Thermobifida alba: one gene and its partner. Each later gene encodes a partner of the first gene's protein in a complex. Links are inferred from orthologs where the notes say so. Each region holds a gene or a part of one and is shown in the gene's direction. Other genes may lie near its edges. The genes, in order: FOF52_RS16785 and rodA.

Region 1 (3,309 bases):
TCCAGCCGTCCGAGTTCGCCAAGATCGCGCTGGTCGTCTTCCTGTCCGGGTACATGGTCACCAAACGCGACGTGCTCTCGCTGGTGAGCAAGCCGCTCAAGATCGGCCCGATCAAGGTGCTGGAACTGCCCCGGATGCGCGACCTGGCGCCGATGGCGGTCATGTGGGGCTTCTGCATCATCGTCCTGGTCATCCTCATGAACGACCTGGGCACCTCGCTGCTGCTGTTCGGCACCTTCCTCGCGATGATCTACGTGGCCACGCAGCGCTCCTCGTGGATCATCCTGGGCCTGAGCGCGTTCTTCGGGGCCTGCGCCCTGCTGTACCCGTTCGTCCCGCACTTCCGCACCCGCGTGGTCACCTGGCTGGACGCCTTCAACCCCGAGGTGTTCTGCACCGACGAGGTCATCAACAACAGCGCTGACGCCTTCTGCGTGCAGGCCGGCCAGAACAGCCAGCAGCTCGTGCAGGGCCTCTTCGCGATGGGCGAGGGCGGCATCCTGGGCGCCGGACTGGGCGGCGGCAAGCCCGGCCACGTCCCCGAGGTGCAGAACGACTTCATCTTCAGCGCGTTCGGTGAGGAACTGGGCCTCACCGGCCTGATGGTGATGCTGCTGGTGCTGGCACTGCTCGCGCAGCGGGGCATGCGCATCGCGCTGGCCTCCCGGGAACTGTTCGTCAAGATGTTCGCCTCGGGGATCTCGTTCCTCATCGCCTTCCAGACCTTCGTGGTCATCGGCGGCGTCACCCGCGTCATCCCGATGACCGGAGCGACCATCCCCTTCGTGGCCAAGGGTGGCTCCGCCCTGCTGTCCAGTTGGATCATGCTCGCCCTGCTGGTCCGGATGAGCAACAACGCCCGCAAACCGGCCCCCGTGGCCATCCAGGACGAGGGTGCGACCCAGGTGATCTCCCGATGAACAAGCCCATTCGCAGACTCGCGGTGTTCTCCCTGGCGCTGTTCGGGGTGCTGCTGCTCAACACCACCTGGATCCAGGCGTTCCAGGCCGACTGGCTCCGCGAGCACGAGTTCAACCGCCGCGACGTGGCCGAGCGGACCTCCCTGCCGCGCGGCCCCATCGTGGTGGGCAACGAGCAGATCGCCTCCTCGACCCTCAACGAGGAGGAGGAGTACTACCAGCGCGAGTATCCTGAGGGAGAGCTGTACGCGCACCCGGTGGGCGTGTTCAACCCGATGGGCAACTTCGGCATCGAGCAGACCCACAACTCCTACCTCGACGGCTCCGACGACAGCCTCATGGTCCGCAACTTCCTGGACATGCTGACCGGCACCGATCCGCAGGGCGCCTCGGTCGTGCTGACCCTGGACCCCGCGGCCCAGCAGGCGGCGCTGGACGGGCTGAAGGCCAACGCCACCAACGGGCGGGGCGCGGCCGTCGCCATCGATCCGAAGACCGGCGCGATCCTGGCCGCGGCCTCGATCCCCACCTACGACCCGAACTCGGTGGCCGACCTCGCCGACATCAACACCTCGGTCGAGAACTGGAACAAGCTGGCCGACGACGAGAACCAGCCGTTGCTGAACCGGGCCTTCAACGAGCTGTACCCGCCGGGCTCCACGTTCAAGATCGTCACGGCCGCCACGGCGCTGGAGAACGGCCACACCATCGACTCCACCATCGACGCGCCCGCCACGCTCCCGATCGGCGGCAGCCAGCTGCCAAACGCCTTCAGCGGCCCCTGCAACGGCGGCGCGCCCGACTCGATCGCGCACTCGATCGAGATCTCCTGCAACACCTCGATGGCGAACTGGGCCATCGAACTGGGTGCCGAAGCCCTGCACGAGCAGGCCACCGCGTTCGGGTTCAACTCCGGACCGATGAACATCCCGCTCGCGGTGACGGAGAGCTCGGCCCCCCTGGAGCCCGACGACAACCTGCGCGCCCAGATGGGCATCGGGCAGGGCCAGCTGCAGGCCACCCCGCTGCAGATGGCGATGGTCGCGGCCGGGGTCGCCAACGACGGCACCGTCATGCAGCCCTACCTGGTCCAGGAGATCCTCGGTCCGGACATGTCCGAGATCGAGTCCACCACCCCCCAGGTGTTCAGCGAGGCGGTCAGCGCCGACACCGCCGAGCAGCTCACCCAGGCCATGATCCTGGTCACCGAAGGCGACGAGGGCAGCGGCCGGACCGGCGCGATCCCCGGCATCCAGGTGGCCGGCAAGACCGGTACCGCCGAGGTCGGCGACGGCGACACCCACAACTGGTTCATCTCCTTCGCCCCCGCCGACGACCCCCAGGTCGCGGTGGCGGTCGTCATCGAACGCGGTAACGCCAGCGGTGGCGTCCTGGCGGCTCCCGTGGCCAAAGCGATCATGGAAGCAGTGATCAACGGTGAGTGAGACACCTGAGCGTGGCCTCGGCTCGCGGGCCGGGGTGGTGCTGATCGACCGGTACCGCCTCGACGAGCGCATCGGTGTGGGCGGCATGGGCGAGGTGTGGCGGGCCACCGACATCCTGCTCAGCCGCCCGGTGGCGGTCAAACTGCTGCACATGGCCCAGGTGAGCGACCCGGTCTCGCAGCAGCGGTTCCGGACCGAGGCGCAGATCACCGCGGCGCTGTCGCACCCGAACATCGCCCAGGTCTACGACTACGGCGACCAGGACGGGTACTCCTTCCTGGTCATGGAGCTGATCACGGGCGAGTCCCTGTCGGCGATCATCAAGCGCAACCCGGGCCTCGACGCCGACATCACCCTGGACGTGGTGGACCAGGCCGCGCAGGCGCTCTCCGCCGCACACGCCGCCGGGGTCATCCACCGCGACATCAAGCCGGGCAACCTGCTGGTCACCGAGGACGGTGCGGTGAAACTCACCGACTTCGGCATCGCCCGCGGCAACGAGTCGGTGACCCTCACCCAGACCGGCATGGTCATGGGCACCGCCCAGTACATCTCCCCGGAGCAGGTCTCGGGGAAGCCCGCCAGCCCGCTGTCGGACCTCTACGCACTCGGCATCGTCGCCTACGAGTGCCTGGCCGGGCAGCCGCCGTTCACCGCGGACACCCCGTTGGCGCTGGCCCTGGCCCACTCCCGGGAACCTCCGCCGCCCCTGCCCGAGACCGTACCGCCCGCAGTACGCGAGCTGGTGGAACGGATGCTGGCCAAGGACCCGCAGGACCGCCCCTCCTCGGCCGCCGAGGTGGCCCAGTGGGCGCAGCACCTGCGGGCCGCCCTCAACGGCGGCGACGCCACCGAGGCGCTGGGGCTGGCGTCGGCCACCGACGCGACGGCAGTGGTCTCCACGGTGCCCGGTCCCGCGACCGGCCCCGGGACCGCCGCACACG
Region 2 (3,191 bases), 1.3 Mb from region 1 along the record:
CTCCTCGCTGGTCGAGTTCATCACCGGCGGTCCGCTGGTCGCCATGGTGGTGGAGGGCAACCGCGCGGTCGAGGCGTTCCGCTCCCTGGCTGGCGCGACCGACCCGGTCCTGGCCGCCCCCGGCACCATCCGCGGTGACTACGGCCTGGACGTCCAGGCCAACATCGTGCACGGTTCGGACTCCACCTACTCGGCCGAGCGCGAGATCAAACTGTTCTTCCCCGACCTGGCCTGAGTTCGGCGGCCCCCGGACACCGGCACAGCGCATCCGCACCGCGGCCGGACGGAACCATCCGTCCGGCCGCGGTGCTGTCTGCGGCACGTTGCGACAAACCGGCGCGTTTGTGTAACTACGTGACTTCGGAGAGTTACGCTAGGGGGTGGCGGGTCACGGAGCGCTCCGCGGCGCCCGTGGCCGCGCCGCGTCCGCCCGACGAGCCGTAGCCCGTCCGACACCGCTGAGGATGCCCATGACCACCACACCCGTCGGCCCCGGCCGTGACACGGCGGCCGGACCGGGAACCGCGGACGCCTCCGCCTCCCCGCGCGGGCGGGCGGGGGGCGCGCTCCCGGCGGTGGTCAGCGGCGCCTCTGCCGTCCCGTCCGGCCCCGCACCGGGGCCGCGGCCCGTCCGGCGGCGCACGCTCCCCCCGCCGGCGGATCCGCCGCGACCGGCGCCGCGGCGCGGTCGGAAGGGGAGGGGAACCGATGGGTGATCCGGTGCGGGCCCGCGGGCACTGGCCCGTGCTCGCAGCCCAGGCGCTGGTGGTGTGCCTGCTGGCGCTCCTCGTGGGCCGGCTGTGGTACCTCCAGGTGCCGATGGGGGAGCACTACCGGGCGCTGGCCGAGAACAACCACGTCCACGTGGTCGCCCCCGCCGTCCAGGGGCGGTTCCTGGACACCGCCGACTGCCCGCCGGCGCGCCACGGGCCCCCGGCCGGGGCCGGGGGCGGGTGCGCCGGGGGACGCATGCGGCCGGCCGACGGCGCCGCACCCCGCTTCGCCGGACCTTTCGAGGACCAGCCGGACGGAGCGGTCCGTCCGGTCGACGAGTGATCCGGAAAGGCGCCGCATGTCGCTCCGTTTCGACCAGTCCGTGCGACTGCCCGCTCCGCTGTCGCGCCTCGTCCGGCTCACCGCCCGGGTCGTGCCCCGCCGCCTCGACTGGGTGCTGCTGGCAGCGGTGCTGACCCTCGGCGTGCTGGGCGCCCTGATGGTGTGGTCGGCCACCCTCCAGCCGGGCGGGCCGCCGGGGCCCACCGGGCACGCCTGGCGGCATCTGGGACACCTCCTGCTGGCCCTGCCGCTCTGCCTCGCCGTCGCCGCGGTGGACCACCGGAGGGTGCGCGCCTACGCCCCGGTGCTCCTCGTGGCCGTGACCGTCGCGCTGCTGCTGGTGCTCGGCCCGCTGGGGGAGGTCGTCAACGGCTCCCGGGCCTGGATCGCCGTCGGCGGCCTCCAGGCCCAGCCCGCCGAGACCGCCAAGATCGCGCTGATCCTGACCGTCGCCGCGGTGCTGGGCGGACCCCCCGACCGGACACGCGCCCCCGCCGCCCGGGAGGTGCTGCTCAGCCTGGGAGTCCTGGCGGTGCCGACGGGGCTGGTCCTGCTGCAACCGGACCTGGGCAGCGCGCTGGTGCTGGGCGTGATCCATCTGGCCATGCTCGCCCTCTCCGGTGCCTCGCCGCGCTGGCCGCTGGGCCTGCTCGGCTGCGGCGCACTGGGGGCGCTCGCGGTGTGGTGGCTCGGCCTGCTCAAGGACTACCAAGTGGCGCGGCTCGTCTCGTTCCTCGACCCGGGCGCCGATCCGCTGGGGGCGGGGTACAACGTCAACCAGGCGCTCATCGCGGTCGGCTCGGGAGGGCTGGGCGGGGCCGGACTGTTCCAGGGCTGGCAGACCAGCGGCAAGCTCGTGCCCGAGCAGCACACCGACTTCATCTTCAGTGTCGTGGCCGAGGAGCTCGGCTTCGCCGGGGGGTGCGCGGTCATCGTGCTGCTGGGCGTGGTGCTGCTGCGCGTCCTGCGCACCGCCGCCCGCTGCGACCAGCCCTACGGCCGCCTGGTCTGCGTCGGGGTGGCGGCCTGGTTCTGCTTCCAGGTGTTCGTCAACATCGGCATGACCCTGGGGCTCAGCCCGGTCACCGGACTGCCGCTGCCGTTCGTCTCCTACGGGGGCAGCGCGGCCGTCGCCAACCTCACCGCGGTCGGCCTGGTCCTGGGGGTGCACGCGCGCACCGGGGAGGCACGGTGACCGCGGACCGGCGGAGGAGAGGGCTCGCCCCCGGCGGGCCGGGACGGGCCGCGGCGGAGCACAGCGCGAGTCCCGCGGCCGCCGGCGGTCCCGACGGCGCCGCCCGCCCGGTCGACCCCGGGGACACCGGGGCCGCTCCCGCGATTCACCGCATTGCCCCGAGGGCGCCTATCCTGGCAGGAACAGGCGCCGTCTCCTGTCCGTCGCCGAGCGACCGCGAACGTGAGGCCCTTTTTCCGATGACTGTCGAATCCGTCTTCCCGCAGTTGGAAGCGCTGCTGCCGCACGTGCAGAAGCCGATCCAGTACGTGGGGGGTGAGCTGAACTCCGTCGTCAAGGAGTGGGACGACACCGAGGTGCGGTGGGCGCTGATGTACCCCGACGCCTACGAGGTGGGTGTCCCCAACCAGGGCGTCCAGATCCTCTACGAGATCCTCAACGAGCGCGAGGGAGTGCTCGCCGAACGCGCCTACGCGGTCTGGCCCGACCTGGAGAAGCTCATGCGCGAGCACGGGGTGCCGCACTTCACCGTGGACGCGCACCGCCCCCTGGCCGCCTTCGACCTGCTGGGCGTCAGCTTCGCCAGCGAGATGGGCTACACCAACCTGCTCACCGCGCTGGACCTGGCGGGCATCCCGCTGCACGCGGCAGACCGCGCCGACGAGCACCCGATCGTGCTGGCCGGCGGACACGCCGCGTTCAACCCCGAGCCCATCGCCGACTTCCTCGACGCCGTCGTCCTCGGCGACGGCGAGGAGATCGCGCTGGCGATCACCGAGATCGTCCGCGAGTTCCGCCGGGAGGGCTCCCCGGGCGGACGCGACGCGCTGCTGGCCCGTCTGGCCGCCACCGGCGGGGTGTACGTGCCCAAGTTCTACGACGTCACCTACCTGCCCGACGGCCGCATCGAGCGGTACACGCCCAACCGGGAGGGGGTGCC

Evidence for each region.
Region 2: the proteins of FOF52_RS16785 (region 1) and rodA are in contact, whole or in part, in a crystal structure (PDB 6PL5), measured with the Thermus thermophilus proteins. The link is inferred for Thermobifida alba from one-to-one orthologs. Residues at the interface, in WP_223903432.1 of Thermus thermophilus: Arg4, Ile5, His6, Leu8, Ala9, Phe12, Ala15, Leu16, Leu19, Gly20, Arg22, Ala23, Trp24, Leu26, Gln27, Val28, Tyr31, Tyr34, Leu36, Leu43, Thr45, Asp47, Lys156, Gln157, Gly158, Ser160, Val184, Leu201, Glu202; in WP_223903423.1 of Thermus thermophilus: Phe161, Val165, Phe168, Val169, Leu172, Pro198, Tyr199, Glu202, Tyr211, Arg212, Asp213, Gln220, Val221, Gln223, Ser224, Ile226, Ala227, Ile228, Gly229, Ser230, Gly266, Phe267, Val270, Leu274, Tyr277, Gly278, Leu281, Phe285, Leu289, Arg297.

Annotation. Positions count from the first base shown.
Region 1 is NZ_CP051627.1:3,776,806-3,780,114, forward strand. What follows is about bases 142-3,140. They hold FOF52_RS16785 (peptidoglycan D,D-transpeptidase FtsI family protein), read left to right. Parts: upstream 142-916; coding sequence 917-2,365; downstream 2,366-3,140. Other genes in these bases: FOF52_RS16780 (FtsW/RodA/SpoVE family cell cycle protein), read left to right, coding at 142-920; FOF52_RS16790 (serine/threonine-protein kinase), read left to right, coding at 2,358-3,140. Also shown: more of FOF52_RS16780, read left to right, coding at 1-141; more of FOF52_RS16790, read left to right, coding at 3,141-3,309. UniProt on the Escherichia coli protein: Catalyzes cross-linking of the peptidoglycan cell wall. Responsible for the determination of the rod shape of the cell. Is probably required for lateral peptidoglycan synthesis and maintenance of the correct diameter during lateral and centripetal growth.
Region 2 is NZ_CP051627.1:2,489,209-2,492,399, reverse strand. Bases 281-3,161 are described here. They hold rodA (rod shape-determining protein RodA), read left to right. Parts: upstream 281-1,072; coding sequence 1,073-2,251; downstream 2,252-3,161. Other genes in these bases: FOF52_RS11010 (TIGR03960 family B12-binding radical SAM protein), read left to right, coding at 2,491-3,161; FOF52_RS11020 (hypothetical protein), read left to right, coding at 709-1,056. Also shown: ndk (nucleoside-diphosphate kinase), read left to right, coding at 1-235; more of FOF52_RS11010, read left to right, coding at 3,162-3,191. UniProt on the Escherichia coli protein: Peptidoglycan polymerase that is essential for cell wall elongation. Also required for the maintenance of the rod cell shape. Functions probably in conjunction with the penicillin-binding protein 2 (mrdA).